4 regions of the Psychrilyobacter atlanticus DSM 19335 genome follow, and region 3 is predicted to be linked to each of the others. Evidence: riboswitches for the same ligand, from Rfam matches in the RefSeq annotation. Region 3 holds a riboswitch; each other region holds the start of a gene.

Region 1 (4,219 bases), 560 kb from region 3:
AATTAGTTTTTAAAACAATTATTAAAGAAAATACAACTTGGAGAGATCAATATTTTAGAAGACTCATTAGAAATTTGATATTTTGATAAAAAAAGGAAGTAGTAACCTTTTTAGTTAATACTTCCTTTTTATTTCTTTAATTATCAGAAAAATGATTTTGTAACATTTTATTCTGTTGTGTTTATTTATATTATTGAAGTTATTTTAAACTTTTGTAATACTTCAAAAGTAATTTAATAATAACCACTTTTTACCCATTTTTTATTTTCATCATTAGCATTATAGAATGATAATAATTCTCTGTGAGCATTAATGTAGGCCTCTTTTTTAGAATTAGCTATACATAAAGAGCTCACATAAGGTGCTGCTTGTTCACTACCCTGATAGTGATGAGAACATGAATGATGATATCTTCCATATTCATCTTTTTCAATTTTCACCCCTATTCTTTGAGTATCAATATATACAATAAACTCTTCAATAAATTTATAACTTTGTACAGTTTCTTTGTCACTAAATATTTCTAAAAATTCTTTCATTACTTCCCCCTTTCCTTATTTTTTAATAAATCCATTTTTTTCCAATAATTCATAAAGATTTTTATGCGTCATATGATTAATATTTCCTAATAGACATTCTTTTTCTATAAATTCTTTGACTTCAGAACAATAAAAAAACTCCCAATCACTTTTAGACATTTTTATATCTCCTTTTATATATATTTTTGCAATAATAAGAGTTTAGCTTAAGTTTTAGTTTATTCAAAATTTAGTTTTTTTTAATTTTTATAAGGTGTAATTAAAAGAGAGTTTCGGAGCTTCTAAGGAGCATTTATTAATTCAATAATTCATGCTAACTTTGAGGTAGAACAGCCAATTAAAGTAATTAAATATCCTAATTACTTTCAATTTGAAAATCTGGGGACCTTGATAATTTCCAAGGGAGACTTTTTCGAAGGAGAACATTCTGATCTAAGAAATCATATTATTCAAGAAATTTTTAGATACTTAAATTTATGCGAAAGAGATGGCAACGTGATTCCTAAGATCTTAAAAACTGTAAAAGATTATTCATATAAGCATCCAGACATTAAGGAAGATAAAGATCCATTAAGGATAATACTTGAAAATTTAAATTACTATAAGTTAAAAGGTTATATATATTCGACTAAAAAAGAATGTGGAGATAGTTTCTCTGAAAAAATATAGATATTATAGAGCGGTGGGAATCAATTTTATTTGACGAGGAGTTGGTCGGTTATTACTTTGCAGAGATCATTGATTTTCAGAGGATACCTCATATTTTTAGAGATTATTTTGATTATGAGACCTATGAAATATTAGAGAGTCTATCTTATTTCATAGAGATAGCCCCATAGGGGGCTATTTTTTAGTTTTTATTATTCCCCTTGCTCTGTATTTTTCAAGCTCAGGAAGTATATATTTTTCAAATAATTCAGGTACATAAAGTTTTAAAAAATTTACTCTACCTAAAACTTGATCCATAGTTGCTTCAAATTTTTTCCAAGTGTGCCCATCAGAAGTCAAGTTTTGCATAAACCCTTGGTATCTATCACAGACATTAGCATATTTTGCTTCACTTGTTTCGCAATCTTCAAATTCTAACCATAGATCTAAAAATTCTTTTCTTTGATCTTCCGGTAAAATAGAAAATAATTGTTTTGCTGCTTGAGTTTCTTCTTTTCTCTTATCTGGTCTTTCTACACCATAAACAGGAGTATCTCCAGCATATATTTCTATTAAATCATGGATTAATATCATTTTTAGTGATTTTTCTAAATCTACTTTTTCTATAAAATATTCTTTCAATGTTAGAGCTACCATAGCCATATGCCAACTATGCTCTGCATCATTCTCTCTTCTTTTATTAAGAGCTAGAGATTCTCTAAAAATATCTTTTACCTTGTCAATTTCATGTAAAAAATCCATTTGCTGTTTTATTCGCTTCATTTATATTCCTCCTATATCTTTATTTTTCTTATTGTACCACATATAGTCTACATATTTTCATTAAGTAGTATCAATTGACTATCCCCCTCTAAAGCGGTAGCGTTCGAAGAGGATACTCATATGGGGGATTAAGCTCGTTCGCTCTCCCTCGGAGTATGGCAGAGATAAATAGTCTCAGACCCCTCTTTAAAAGAAAATCTTAAATTGTAATGAAATTTTAATATTATAATGAAATATTCAACATTAAAATGAATTAATTTGGAGTTTAATCTCAAACTTGATACAATTAGTTCAGTATATTTTAAATTAAAAACTAAATAATTATGAAAAAGGCAAAACAGAAGAAATTCTGTGACGCAAAACTAGAGGGTCTACGTTTATATTAGATATGACAGCCAGTTACCAAAACTTTTTTCGAGAGTCACTATCTGTAGAATGCAGTGTAGTCTCTTTTTTATTTGATTTTTATTTGATATAAAATTATTTTAATAAATTAAGGAGGTTTTATGAAAAAATTTATATGGATATTTTTATTCGTTTTTTCCATCTCAGCTTTTGGTAAAAAGTTAATTACTGTTCCGCTGACTTCAGAAGAAAAAGAATGGATTAAATCTATAAAAAAAGATAAGATTAAAATCTATTTGGACAGCGATTTGGGAATATTGAATTATTCAGTTAAGGGAAAATACGATGGTATTTATCTTGAACTCATTAAAATTTTAGAAAATAGTACAGGAATGGAGTTTGAAATAATAAAAAAAGATGAAAACGAGTTTGAAGCGGAAATAAATTCAGGAACCCTTGATATAGTAATGGGAGTAGAGGATTATAAAAGGAACCGCGGTGATTATTATTATTTAGAAAAACCGATTACATTAAATGGAGTTTTTCTGACCAGAAAAGATTACCCCATTACTGACTCCAATACAGATTTATCTGGAAAAATTGTAGTTTATTTACATAATGACCAGATTGTAAATAAAGTTATAAACAAATATGGGAACAGGGTAGTGGTTGTTCAAAAACCTAATTTTAAGGAAGCGGTCCAGAGTCTTCTTTCTAGAGAAGCAGATATATATGTTGATGACCTTGAAGATACTTTAAAATACCTTCTAAAAAATAATGTTCCTGAGATTAAAATCAACTATTCATCTTCCTCCTTGGAAACAGACTATTATATCGGTGGTCTTTATAAGTATAAACCTTTGATAGATATAATAGGCAGGATATCTGATACCTTTGATTTGACCAATAAAGCTGTCTATAAAGAAGTCTTAGATTATACAAAGGATCATCTTGAAATATCCAAAGAGATAGAAAATTACCTGAAAAAAAATAAAACTTTAAAAGTCCTTCTTCCAAAAAATATAAATGCTTATCCAATATATTACAGAGATAGTTCGGGAAAACATAACGGATTTCTTTTGAACTATTTTTATGAGATTGAACAAATTTTTGGGATTAAAATGTTATTTGAAGAATCTGATTCCATGGAAGGATTTCATATCAACCCATACGTTGCAGCCATAAATGGGAAAGATATAAATAATAATAATGATTTTCTTACCACAGATCCTTATCTACACTTTCAATTTCATATTTTCAACAGGGAAGAACGCGGCTATATATCCAACCTTGAATCTTTAAAAAAATACAAGATAGCAGCGAGGAAAGGAAGTTTAGAAGAAACTTATCTTCTAAAGAAAGGATTAGAAAAAAATCTTGTTTTATTTGATACAGATAGAGATGTTATAGAGTCTTTAGACCAGGGAGCTGTCGATGTTATAATAGGCAGAGTACGAAAAGTTCATTATTTACTGAAAAAATATAATATACAGAGTATAAAAACTACTGGAATTATTTCAGACAAAATAAGCCTTAAATTTGGTATCCCTAAAGACAATGAAGTTCTTTATTTTTTAATAAATTCATATACAAAGGATTTTTTCTCCAGTATAGAATCCAGAAAAAATAATTTTTTAGAAAGAAAAATTAAAGTTATAAAAGATTTTAAAATTTCAATAATTATAACTTTAATTTCAGCATTAGGATTTTTGGCAGTGTATATTCATTTAAAAAAATTTAAGGCACTCTATTCAAAATTAACCAATATAACTCTGGGAATGGTAGAAGCACTGGAAAACGCCAACACATATAATGACGAAGATACCGGAGATCATGTAAAGAGGATAAGCAGGTATTCTGAATTTATAGCATATGAAATGAAACTATCTAATAAATTTATAAAG
Region 2 (4,219 bases), 350 kb from region 3:
TTTTATATTTCAAATATTCCCCAGGTGCAATATAAACCCTATCAGTTAAATCTTTATTACTTTGTTGGGAACCAAGAGTATAGTTTTTAGAGCTACTATTATCTCCAATGTATATAAGCTCAATAATTCCTATTCCAAAGGGATTTCCACTAGTAATGTCAGTAGAATCAAAATAATTTGTATTTTCATTAGCTAGTAAAGTTTTAACCTCGCTTAAAAGGTCTTCGACTATATATTCCTCTCCATATCCTCCACCATTATTTTCTATTTTTATAGTATAGGTCAAACTATCCTCTGGAAGGTAATCCTTGGTTTTATCTACTTTTTTTGTTACTACTATATTAGCTTTTCCAGGATCAACAACAACTTCATTACTAGTTTTAGTGTTGTTATCTCTAGTAGTTTCAATAATCGTAGCTGTATTTCTTATTTCTCCTATAATATTATTATTAATTTTAGCAGAAATAGTATACTCTACCCATCCATTAGGAGCTAACTCAGCTGAAGTAGCTACTAAATCTCCATTAAGTGGGTTACTAGATAGACCAGAGTGAGAACCTGAACTTACGTTGGCACTAACGGTAGTATTAGACATATCAAAGGCTAATCCATCACTTCCTGCTGTTGTATTAGCTACAATAGTAGATAAAAGATCTGTAATATCTAAACCTTTTACCTTGTTTGTTTTATTATTTTCTAGTCTTAAAGTATATATAAGCGGTTCCCCTAAGGTGTACTTTGATTTATTGACACTTTTAAAAATACTATAATCATAAAGTATCCTTGTATGAGTGACTGTAGCTACTTTATCTGTTCCAGCTATTGTAGCTTTAGCTTTATTTACAATAGGGTAAGATTGAGTATTATTAACTGTACCAGTAAGGGTATAGACTATGCTTCCATTTGGTCCTATTATTGCATCTGGAATATCTAGTTCCATACTCGGTAGGTTACCATCTGAAACTTTTGAATCTGTTCCTATACCACTGGTAGACACTACAAGATCTACATTACTAAACCCCAAACTAGACAGATCATCTAAAATTTTAATATCTTTAACTGTTTTATTACTGCTATTAGTTAATTTAATCTTATATTCTATTTTCTCCCCATTGTCATATTCAGTTGTTGGAGAAGTTTTACTTAAACCAATGGCAGCACCTTGATCTAATTCTTTTACAACTACATTAGAACTTTCAGAAATTCCTGCACCCATGACTTTAGAAATATTAGTAATATCTCCATTAGCATCAATGTCTAATTCAACCTCCAAAGTATATTCTATATAACTATTTGCTCCCACAGTAACATCTGAAGCATTAAATTTTTTATTATTAAAACTATAAGTTTTACTGCTACTGCCTATTCCTTCATCTACAGACACAGATTTTTCTATAAGAGGTAAACTACTCATATCATCATTTACTGTTAAATTTCTTACTTCTACAAAATCATTATTTTCTATCCTTATAGTATAGGTGAAAACTTCTCCAGGTATATATTCTGATATACTTGCGTCTTTATTTATAGTTATTGCCCCTAAAGCATACGCTGTTGTTATTAAAAATAACATAATTTTAAGCAACTTTCTTTTCACTTCTATTTCCCTCCTAAATAAATTTAAAATATATATTATATTTCCCTTCTTACTTAACTCTTTCTAACTTTATTCAGTTCAAAATCTCAAAAAAATACAGATCTAAAAAAGATCTGTAACTGGCTGCCATTTTAGAGGCCCTATAGTTTTGCGTCACAAGATTTCCCTTGGTTTGCCAATGAGTTTAAAATATATTTGATTGAGAGATCCATTTAATTTATTCTAAAAGCCTATCAATGTAAATAATCTATATAAAATTCCTTTAATCTTTCGTAATTTAATATTTTTATGCTATTTTTAGATTTTTCAATTATGCCGTCCTTTAAAAATTTATTTATAGTAGAATAAAATCCATTCCCACTGATGTTTAAGCCTTTTATTACTTCATTATAATTTTCAATATATATATATCCCTCTTTTGACTTTTTTATTAAATAATAAGCTATAATTCCTTTGTTCCCTGAAAAACTCCTTATAGTCATTACTTCTACAGTTTCTACCCACCGTTTAGAAGTTATATTTAGAATATAATTACTAAACTTTACACTTTCCTCTAACAACCTTTTAACCATGTTAACATCTAATTTTATAGCTTTTAAAGTGTTTGTTGTAACTACTGCATCTCCCGCCCCTACTCCATTCAAAAACTTCATTATTCCTATAATATAACCTTCTGAAAGAATAGAAGCCGAAGCCAACCTTATTTTTTCTAAATTTTTAAAAAATCTAGCTTCTCCTTCTAATATAAAATAAAATTTTTCTTCTTCTTCAATCAAAGTTATAATTTCATTTTTTTTATAAATTTTTACTTTAAAATTTTTCCTTTCTTCAACGGTTAATAAGTTATAAAATGGAAATTTTTCTTTATCTTTCATAATTTCAACTTTTAATACTTATTAGTTTACAGTGTTTTTTTTCTTTCGCCCCTCAATCCATTATAATTTTTGAAATAAATAAAAATCCTCTCCTTATTTTGTAATTTAATCTTATTTATAATAACAATTTTTCTATTTTCTATCCCTACCTATAGAGATTGTTTTTTGATGATTTATATGTTATAATTATATTTTTGTTTTCCTTTTCTTCCTATCGCTATACTGATATAAATTAAATATTTTTTAGAATGCACTTCCCAATGTACTTTAACTTTGTTTACACTCGTAGTATTAAATCTTTATCAAAAACCCACGGAATAAATACTTTTATTTAGTATCCTACTCCATGGGTTATAATTTAAATTAGTAATCTATCTAAAACTTCCTATTTGAAAAACAAACTGCATCAACTAAAACACTAAGGTATAAATTCCTAAATATTATATATCATAGTATTTTTAATAATTTTAAGTGATATTTTATTGATTTTAAACTTTAAAAACTATACTAACATTTTAAAGTAGTTATAAGCATTTTCAAAATCTTTTTCATCTGGATGTTTAGCAGCTTCTTTCCATCTTTGGACATTCCCTTTGCTAGCTGAGAGTGGATTTTCAGCCGGAAGCTCTGACATCCAGGAAATTAATTTAGGATCAATTGCACCCTGGCAGTGGAAGTTTCCAATGAGGGTATTTTTATTATCCAGGAACAATTTATCTATATTTTTTATGCAGTCATTTGCATGATCAGAATTTGGATAAGCACCCAATGTAAAGAAATAAGCTATTTTTTTCTCTTTTATAGTTTCTATGAATTTAAGAGCCTTTGCATCTGCGGTCCCCTTATCAATCCATGTCCCGACAATAATAAGATCATAATCAAGATTATCTATATCTTTGATGTCACTAATTTCTCCTTTAGGAAAAGCCTTTAAAATAGACTCCGCGACCTTCTTGGTGTTTCCTGTTTTACTTGAATAAGCAATTAGTGTTTTCATTGTTACCTCCGTTATGTTTTAAATTTGATGATTTATTTTGTTTTTTTCAATATAATTACCTTTTCATCTTCTTTAAAAGGATCATATGAATCTGTCGATGTAAAAAGTAACTTTTCGTCTTTCATAATCTTAACTCTTACGTTGTATCTATGGTTTTGAATAATATCTTTTTCAGGAAAATCAATTGTTAGTTTATAAGGTAAATTCCCTGCCGGTATCTCTTGTTTTGCTATTTCAATACTAGGTGCATCTGCTTTAGAAACATCTTCTAGTATTGCTATAACTTTGGCTCCAGGTAATAACGCTATCCTCTCACGGTAAGTTGCAGTTATATTTATACTTGATTTTTTTTCTTTATCTAAATTGGAATTACAACTTACTAATGTTAAAATAGATAAAACTATTAATATTATTTTTTTCATTGTTCCTCCTATACTATTTAGCTATAAAATTAACTTCTATTCTTCTATTAGTTTTTCTTTTATTGAGAGTAGAGTTATCAGTTAAAAAATTAGTTTCTCCTAATCCTTCTGATATAACTTCAATATTTTCATTATTGATTCCTTCTCTTATTGCTTCAGCAGCTTTATCTGCTCTTTTTTTAGAAATTCTTAAATTAGCTGCTTCTGATCCTGTATTATCTGTATAAGCCCTAACTGTAAGAGTCCCAGACTCTTCGGATAAATCACTAGCAATATTTTCTAAAAATTCTTGATTGACATTCATAGGTTTGTTTTTATCCATAGAATA
Region 3 (4,219 bases):
TTTTAAACTTTCTTAAATGATTATAAACAAAACTTAGCAGAAAAATCGAAATTACTGAGATAATTATGGAAAGTTTATAATCTTTTGCTATTTCTATTTTCTTTATAAAAAATTTATTTTTTTCCTCTTTTATCCTATAAGAAAATTCATTGTTTAATGAATTTATTAAAAAATAAAGGACTTTATCTTTTTTAGGTATTCCAAAACTTAATTCTAACTTATCCTGAATGGTTCCTGCAACTTGAAGATTCTTTGCACTATATAGTTTTGAAAAATAATCTATTTGCTGTAATTCTCCTATTAAAATATCCGCTTTTTTAGAACTTACCGCTGCCAATACCTGTTCTATATTTTTAAATCTTATTAAGTTCCCCCCTAACCCTTTATACAAAAGATATTTTTCGATAAAAGAATCTTTTACTACAGCAATTCGATATTTTTTTAGGTTATCAAAATATGGAACGTAGCCTTCATCACTACTGCTAAAGATCAATAACGGCATCTGGGTGTAGGGTTCGGTTATAAGTATCTCTTCATTTTCAGGTATCAATTCTTCCCCATTGACACTCAATATAAATGGGTCTATGTCAAAATCAGAATCTGTATCTTCTCTTTCAAATTCTATTTTTAACCCTAATATTTTATCAATTTCATAGAAATAGTTATTTAAAAATCCTTCAGGAACTTTGTTTCCATTAATATAATAAAGCTGTGGAAACTCTTCAAAGGAAGGGAGTAATACTTTTATTTTTTTTCTCTTCTTAATATATTTTTCTATTTCAGCAGATATTTCCAGCTTATTTTTTGTATAACTCAACGTTTCCTCGTGAAAAAACTTCATCGTTAAGTCTTTATTATTAAAAATTCTCTCTACTATATCTAGCAGCGGCTGAAACTCTGCCTTTCCTCCAGTATAATAACCTGTTTTAATAATTTTTGAAAAATAATTTAATTTTACATTATTATTTGGATTTTTGACTAAATATTTTAAAGCCTCCTGATAATCTTCGATATAGATATCTGCTTCCTTAGACAGGATCGCTTCTACAGCTTCTTTTTGATTTGGTTTAGATATCAGTGTAATTAGATTCCCGTATTTTTTTATAATTTTATTTTTTATCTGATCTCCCTCTTCATAGACAATTTTTTTCCCAAAATTATCTTCTTTAAAATCGATGGAAGGATAATCTTTCCTGGTAATTGCAACTCCATCTAGCTCAATAGGCATATCTATATATTTGTACTCTTTATTATTTCTTTTATAATCTTCTACCCCCATTACTATATCAGGAATTCCTAAATCTACAGAACACTCAAATACTTCAGTATCTTCATTGATTATTTGAAAACTCAATCCTGTATTTTCTTCCAATAATTTAATTATATTAGGAAAAAAACCCTTTCTTTTCCCCTCTGAATCATAATTTAATATCCCCCTGTCTTTATCCAAATAAATCGTTATAGTTTTATTTTTATGTGCTGAAATCCATTCTTTTTCATCTTTGTTAAATTGAAGGTTTAAACCCTCTATCCCATAGATAGAAACATTCAATAAAATAAAAATTGAAAATAATAACTTATACATAACTCCTCCATCTTTTTCATATATTTATTTTTTCTTCATTGCTAACGCTTTCAGCAGCTTAAATTTTGTAAAGTTGAAAGTGTTTTATTTTTCATTAAAATTAAGTAAATAAAAAAGAGGCTACATTGTAATCATACAAATAGCATCTCTCTAAAAAAGTTGTGGCAACTGGCTGTCATATCTTAATAGACTTAGACCCTTTAGTTTTGCGTCACAAAATTTCTCCTGTTTTGCCTTTTTCAGAATTATTCTTTTAGTTATATTCTTTTATTCTTAAACAAAATATTATAACTTTATCTTCATAATAACAAAATAAAATAAAAACTTCAAATTATCCTATAAAAAGTAAGATAATGATAGGCTTTTTAAAAAACTAACTAGAATTAAGAAAATAAGAGAGATAATCAATTAAGATTATCTCTCTTGTTTCCTTAACAAATTTATATTTCAATTAAATACTTTTCTAATACCTTTTAGTCATTTAAAAATAATTGGATCTCCTCTGCTTTTTTTACAACTTTTTCATAACCTTCATTATAACTCTTATTTAATTTTTCAAAATCTCTGGTTAATATGGAAATATTACTATCGGGTCTTATTAGATATGCAATTCCTTTTTCTTCTAATTTTTCCAACTCTTCCAGAGTTTTATTATATTTTTCATGCCTCTTCTTTAAAATTTCAATCAAATTAGGATACTCTTTATAAACTACAGATGAAGCATTGAGATACCATGGTGATCTTTCAACATATCCTTTTGGACGAGTTAAAACAATCAATAATTTTTTATTCCCATCCAGTAGAGCTTTCTTATACGGAATTGGATCGGACACTCCTCCATCAATATAGTAGTTGTCCCTGATTTTTACAAAATCTGTTAATCCAGGATAGGCACAGGATGCTTTTAAAGTTTTTTCGAAACAATTTATTTTATTTTTTTCAAAATAGTGAGGCCGGCCAGTCTCAACATTTGTTGCTACAGATAAAAATCTTTTAGTACTCTTATTGAAAGCACAGTAATCAAAAGGGTTTTTAAATTTATTCATCATAATAAAAACAAAATCTGAATGCAGGATACTCTCATTGGTAAAGATCCTTTTCATATCAAAAAAATCATCGCTAAGCATGCATTCTATCAGCACTTCTTTGTTCCAACACCTTTGATTAGTTATATATGAGGCCCCTGTATAAGCTCCCATAGAAACACCTATAACATAGGGTAGATGAATATCTTTTTCTAAAAAAGCATCTAAAACACCTGATCTAAAAATTCCTCTCATACCTCCACCCTCGAGGATTAAAGCACTATTTCCCATATTTATCCCTCCATAAATAACAACTATTAAATATAATATATAATTATTTTTTGATTTCTTTTTATAAATCTATTTTTAAGTCTCTAGTATAACCAAAACTACCAAGACAAATCAAATTATATTTTATAATTATTTCTTCTTCTAAAGAATTCTTTCCTAATATTAGAAGACCTATCATATTTTTATTTTTATAACCTAAGAATATCATCTAAACTTTTTTGTGTATAGTGGTTTCCGTTTAGTTATATAGTTTCATTTAGGAAAGTATTGATTCTTTATTCTCTCTGTAATATAATTAATATAAAGAAAGAAACTGGAGGAGATAAACATGGATAAAATATATTCAAAAGGATGTAGAATAGAGGAAACACTTAAAATTTTAGGAAATAAATGGACATTTCTAATAATTAAAAACCTTATGGGAGATAAGCTGAGATTTAACGAGTTGTTACATCTTTTAAACGGCATAAGTCCAAAAACATTAACTGAAAGGTTAAGAAGTTTAGAAAAAGAAGGAATAATTACAAGGAAGATATACCCTGAAATTCCTCCTAAAGTAGAATATAAACTGACACCTAAAGGTGATGACTTAAAAATTATTCTAGATACTTTAAATCAGTGGGGAAAAAAATATATTTAGATCTATTATTTTAATTAAATCATTATTGATGGCTTAAACAGACATTTAAAATTATATTTAGCTGAAAATATCTAGGAGGAATTTTTATGATTATAAATTGGAAACCAAATAAATTAATTAAAATACCGCTTCATATTCAAATTTTAAATTATTTTAAAAAGATGATAACAACTGGACAATGGGTTAATGGAGAAAGGCTTCCTTCCCAGAGAGAGTTAGCTACAATATTCAATGTTAATCGAAGTACTATTTCAACAGTGATAGAAGAATTAAAATTTAAAGGATATATAGCAACAAATGGAAAAGCAGGAACTTTTATCTCTGCCAATAACCTCAAAAATTTATTATATAACAATAAATATATGATTGATAATATGTTAAAAACAGGAATTTTAAAAAGAAATAACGAAATCTATAGGGAGATAGAAAATTTAGGTTCTAAAAATATGATCAATTTAGGACAAGGTGCCCTGGATAAAACACTCTATCCTAAAAAAAAGATGAAAAATTTACTATCTGAAGTCATGAATGAAATGGATGAATTACCTTATGGTAATAAAGAGGGAGAACCTGAACTTATATTTCAGATAGAAAAAATCATGAAAAATCTATCGGTTGATATGGATAAAAATAAAATATTAATTGTCTCTGGAGCAACTCAAGGTTTATTCATTGTGG
Region 4 (4,219 bases), 1.0 Mb from region 3:
AGTGATAGGATCGAAATTTTAAAAGATGTGAATTTGTCAGGAAAGAAAATAGGTGTTTTCGGAACTGGTGATCAGGAATCTTATGGGGATACTTTCTGTGATGCTCTAGGTATTATAGCCAAAGCGGCAAGAGATGCCGGTGGGGAAATAATTGGTATGACTTCAAGAGAAAGCTATAGTTTTTCCGACAGTAAAGCTTTGGAAAATGATCAATTGGTTGGTCTGGCACTGGATATAAATAACCAGGATAATCTTACATCTTCTAGAATTGAAGAGTGGATAGATCAATTAAAAAAAGAGATATAGAAAAAAGAACTTCTAATCTATAGATTAGAAGTTCTTTTTTATTTATTTTATAAGAAATTTTCCCCCGGTCTAGAAGCTTTATCATCAAAATTTTCTAAATTTTCCGGAACCTTATAAAACTCAACTTTAAATTCAACATTACCATCTAAAATAACATGGTGATATCTTTCAGGTTCTATAACTATCGAATGATTCTTATCTGCTACTAATATCTTTTCAGGCTCATCGTCATGGATATATTTAAGGTTACCGTTAATTACGACAATTTGTGCCCATTTTCCCTTGGGAGTCATGTGTTTATTTAATATTTCAGGGAAAACATTTTTTTCATTCATAATAGGCGTTTCACCCATTTTATTTGTATTCTTTGGAAGTTTTAATTTTGAAAACATATAGATCACCTCTTTTATTTATATTTGAACTTTTAACTTAAGGATATTCTACCAGGATTTTAACATATTTTCTGTAACACATGTTACATCGCAAATAAATATAATTCTATCTATAAATTTAGAGGAAAGTAGTAAAGTGTAATACAAAAAATTTATTTTTCCATTACAACTTCACTGAGTTCAACTTTAAAATTTTCTCCCTTAATATTATTCACATGAACACTCTGCCCAAAAAAATTAGAACGTTCATTAGGTTTTAAATTATAAAAATTCATCCTTCCCACAACATGATATGGAGTATTTTTATCTTTAAACATAACAGTAACTTCAGCTTTTACAATTTTTTTATCTGTATTATTTTTAATGATTCCTTCAAAATATTTTCTTCCTCCAATTTTTTCACTTAGTTTAACGTTTAAAAGTGAGACCTTATCCAGGGTAAAGTTATACCTTTGATGACTGAAGGGGTTAAATGAACCGAATGAGATAAAAGATAAAATAAAAAATAAAAAAATAATTTTTTTCATATATTTACTCCTTTTTAAAAATAATATTATTACACCTTTCATATACTAAAGAAGTGATAAGTTCCTCCAAATTTTTTATGATTTCTCTATAATTTATTTTATAGGTTGATTAAAATCTTTGCTGGATAATATTTTTATTTTTTCGTGCCAATGGATCTAATGAATCTATTTTTAAAATAAAGTTATAATCAGCAATAGCTCCGTTATAATAAGTTAATTTTTCTTTTATTATTGCTCTACTATGATATGCCTCTAAATATTCAGGATTCAGTCTTATGGCTGCATTATAATCTTTCATTGCACCCTGATAATCTCCTGATTTAAACTTTAGATTTCCTCGGTTAAAATAACTAATTGGATTATCTGGGTTACGTTTAATGGTTTTATCACAATTTTTTAGTAATCTATTTTCCTCTTTTAATTTTATTTTTTCATCTAAATAATCATTTTGAATAACTTTTTTGATAAGAATCTTAAGCATATTGCCCCCTAAAGAAACTTTGGTAACTGGCTGTCATATCCATTATGAGATTTAGACCCTATAGTTTTGCGTCACAAAGTTTCCCTTGTTTTGCCTTTTTCAAAATCATATTTTTAATACATTATGTTCATATTATAGCAAAAAACGTTAAAAATAACATTATTTATCAAAAAAACCTCCTACAAAACTAGATTTCTCTACAGGTAGGAGGAAGATTATTATTTTAACTCTTCTTTATCTTACAAAGTGAGTATATGTTTTGGGTTCAAGTTCAGGAGATTCTACGTGACCTTTTCCATTTTCAACTAATTTCAATAGGTGAGCCATATTTTTCCCTAAAACCCTCATGATTTGTTTTCCCTCTTCATCCTGTTCGATATCCCCAGGTGCTGTACCGTGGATTACATTCCAATAGTTAGAAGTAGGCATAGTTAGTTCACAATAATTTAAAAAGTTATTCAGCTGATTAAAAGTCGGTATTCCACCAGAACGTCTGACTGCTACAACAGAGGCACCTACTTTATTTCTTAACATAGATGATCCACCCATCACATAAAATGCACGATCTAAAAATGATTTCATTGTCCCTGCAATAGCAGAGTAATGTACAGGGGAACCTAAGATTACACCGTCTGCTTCTTTCATTTTTTGGATCCATTCATTTACATGGTTATCATCTTTTATGATACATTTATCATCTAACTTGACTCTGCATTGACCGCATGCTAAACAGCCTCTGATGATTTTATTTCCAACATGGATAACTTCTACTTCTATTCCCTCTTTTTTTAATTCAGCTGCTACAATATCGATAGCCTGCTTAGTGTTACCATTTACCTTGGGACTTCCATTAAATGCTACTACTTTCATAAATATATCTCAACTCCTAAAATTTATTATTATTTGGATGTAAATTCGCGTTTCTTTTTTATTAAAAAGAACAGTTATCTGGGTCAGGGAACAGTCTCATACCGTTACATTGCTTTTCTAAAATTATTTGATCATTTTCATCCAATGAAAAATCAAAAATATTTTTATTATTTAGGATCCTCTCCTCTTTGATAGATTTAGGAAGGACAATTATTCCACGGTCTACTAAAAATTTTAAAGCTATATTAGCTATTGTTTTATTATGTTTTTGGGCAATTTTTTTAATATCTTCATTGGCAAAAATTCCTCCTGACTGCATAGGAGCATATGCTTCTAACTTTATTTCCATGGACTCACAGTATTTTTGCAAATTATACTGGGGCAGCCCCAGATGGATCTCTACCTGGTTTATCACAGGTTTTATCTTGGCTGTTTTTAACAGATCTTCAATATGATTTACATTAAAGTTGGATACTCCTATGGATTTTATATGGCCGGTTTCATAGAGTTCCTCCATGGCCTTCCATGAATCAGCGGCTTTTTCCTCCCCTTTATACCAATGGATCAGGTATAGGTCGATATATTCTAGCCCTAATTTTTTTAATGAGTCATCAAATGCTTTTTTAGTAGTTTCATAACCCTGATCTGAATTCCATAATTTAGTTGTTATAAAAAGTTCTTCTCTGGGAACTCCACTGTCTTTGATAGCTCTTCCTACTTCTACTTCATTGCCATAGATCATAGCAGTATCGATATGTCTGTACCCAGAATCCAAAGCTGTTTTTACAGCATTATAAACATCTTTTTCTTTAGCACGGAATGTTCCCAGTCCAATAATAGGAATATCTATACCATTGTTCAAAGTTATTCTCTGCATAATTCCCCTCCAAATTTTTTATATTAACTGACTATACACTATGTTTTTCGTATAAAACTGTTTCACCGTCAATTTTATATTTACAGATCTCTGGATACAACCTTTTGAAATGTTCAGAATTTAAATGGTTTTCCAGGTCATCCTTTGTCTCCCATTTTTCAATAAAAGACATAGATGTTTTATCCTCTATATTTATATATAGATCATACTCTATACATCCTTTTTCTTTTTTAGTTTCCACTACCAATTTTTCTGCAACTTCTTTTATTCTTTGAATATCATTTGTTTCTGTTATTATTTTTACAACCATTGCAATCATATTTTGAGATCCTCCTAAAATTTTTTAGTTTTTTTCTTCACAATAAAACAATATCATTAAAAGTTTTATATGTGAAGTAGTTTCCATATAGTTAGGTAGTTTCCATATAGAAAGTATTGATTGTTTTCTAACTTTGTAATATAATCAATCGATTAAAAAAATACTAAAAAACACTAAAAAAATGTATAAAAGGAGATGTTATGGAAGAAATTTTAAGGTTAAAAGGGAAGGAAATAAAAAAATTAACTGGGTTAGTTGAATTTTATGATCACAATAAAAAGATAAAAAAAAGTAAAATTGTTAAGTTTGAAAGAGATTATACCTGTTTAGATTATATCATTTGGTTTGATAATAACTACCATTGTTATTTAAAAGATATTATATCAGTAGATGGAAAAGCTAAAGATGACTTCATTAAATCTAAACGAATAAATGGCAGATATATGT

Evidence for each region. Region 3 has a riboswitch for cyclic di-GMP ahead of K337_RS0116925 (HD domain-containing phosphohydrolase). Riboswitches for the same ligand answer to the same signal wherever they lie in the genome.
Region 1: another riboswitch for cyclic di-GMP. It lies ahead of K337_RS0114170 (HD domain-containing phosphohydrolase); the one in region 3 lies ahead of K337_RS0116925 (HD domain-containing phosphohydrolase).
Region 2: another riboswitch for cyclic di-GMP. It lies ahead of K337_RS0115130 (DUF11 domain-containing protein); the one in region 3 lies ahead of K337_RS0116925 (HD domain-containing phosphohydrolase).
Region 4: another riboswitch for cyclic di-GMP. It lies ahead of K337_RS18390 (tetratricopeptide repeat protein); the one in region 3 lies ahead of K337_RS0116925 (HD domain-containing phosphohydrolase).

Annotation. Positions count from the first base shown of each region.
Region 1 covers NZ_KE384548.1:491,935-496,153, forward strand. Annotated here, with positions in the region: gene K337_RS0114150 (hypothetical protein) at 234-539, opposite strand; gene K337_RS19970 (hypothetical protein) at 555-698, opposite strand; gene K337_RS0114160 (ATP-binding protein) at 885-1,208, shown strand; gene K337_RS0114165 (HD domain-containing protein) at 1,383-1,970, opposite strand; cyclic di-GMP riboswitch class I at 2,292-2,377, shown strand; gene K337_RS0114170 (HD domain-containing phosphohydrolase) at 2,477-4,219, shown strand, end outside.
Region 2 covers NZ_KE384548.1:701,319-705,537, forward strand. Annotated here, with positions in the region: gene K337_RS0115130 (DUF11 domain-containing protein) at 1-1,597, opposite strand, end outside; cyclic di-GMP riboswitch class I at 1,709-1,784, opposite strand; gene K337_RS0115135 (Crp/Fnr family transcriptional regulator) at 1,831-2,472, opposite strand; gene K337_RS0115140 (flavodoxin family protein) at 2,975-3,469, opposite strand; gene K337_RS18750 (YbaY family lipoprotein) at 3,502-3,891, opposite strand; gene K337_RS19405 (OmpA family protein) at 3,905-4,219, opposite strand, start outside.
Region 3 covers NZ_KE384548.1:1,054,313-1,058,531, forward strand. Annotated here, with positions in the region: gene K337_RS0116925 (HD domain-containing phosphohydrolase) at 1-1,585, opposite strand, end outside; cyclic di-GMP riboswitch class I at 1,746-1,830, opposite strand; gene K337_RS0116930 (patatin-like phospholipase family protein) at 2,059-2,901, opposite strand; gene K337_RS20080 (hypothetical protein) at 2,963-3,109, opposite strand; gene K337_RS0116940 (winged helix-turn-helix transcriptional regulator) at 3,230-3,541, shown strand; gene K337_RS0116945 (aminotransferase-like domain-containing protein) at 3,628-4,219, shown strand, end outside.
Region 4 covers NZ_KE384548.1:4,536-8,754, reverse strand. Annotated here, with positions in the region: gene K337_RS0111695 (flavodoxin) at 1-306, shown strand, start outside; gene K337_RS19270 (TehB-like domain-containing protein) at 354-698, opposite strand; gene K337_RS0111685 (hypothetical protein) at 851-1,225, opposite strand; gene K337_RS18390 (tetratricopeptide repeat protein) at 1,335-1,706, opposite strand; cyclic di-GMP riboswitch class I at 1,725-1,811, opposite strand; gene K337_RS0111675 (flavodoxin family protein) at 1,941-2,576, opposite strand; gene K337_RS0111670 (aldo/keto reductase) at 2,638-3,453, opposite strand; gene K337_RS0111665 (putative quinol monooxygenase) at 3,485-3,772, opposite strand; gene K337_RS0111660 (hypothetical protein) at 3,973-4,219, shown strand, end outside.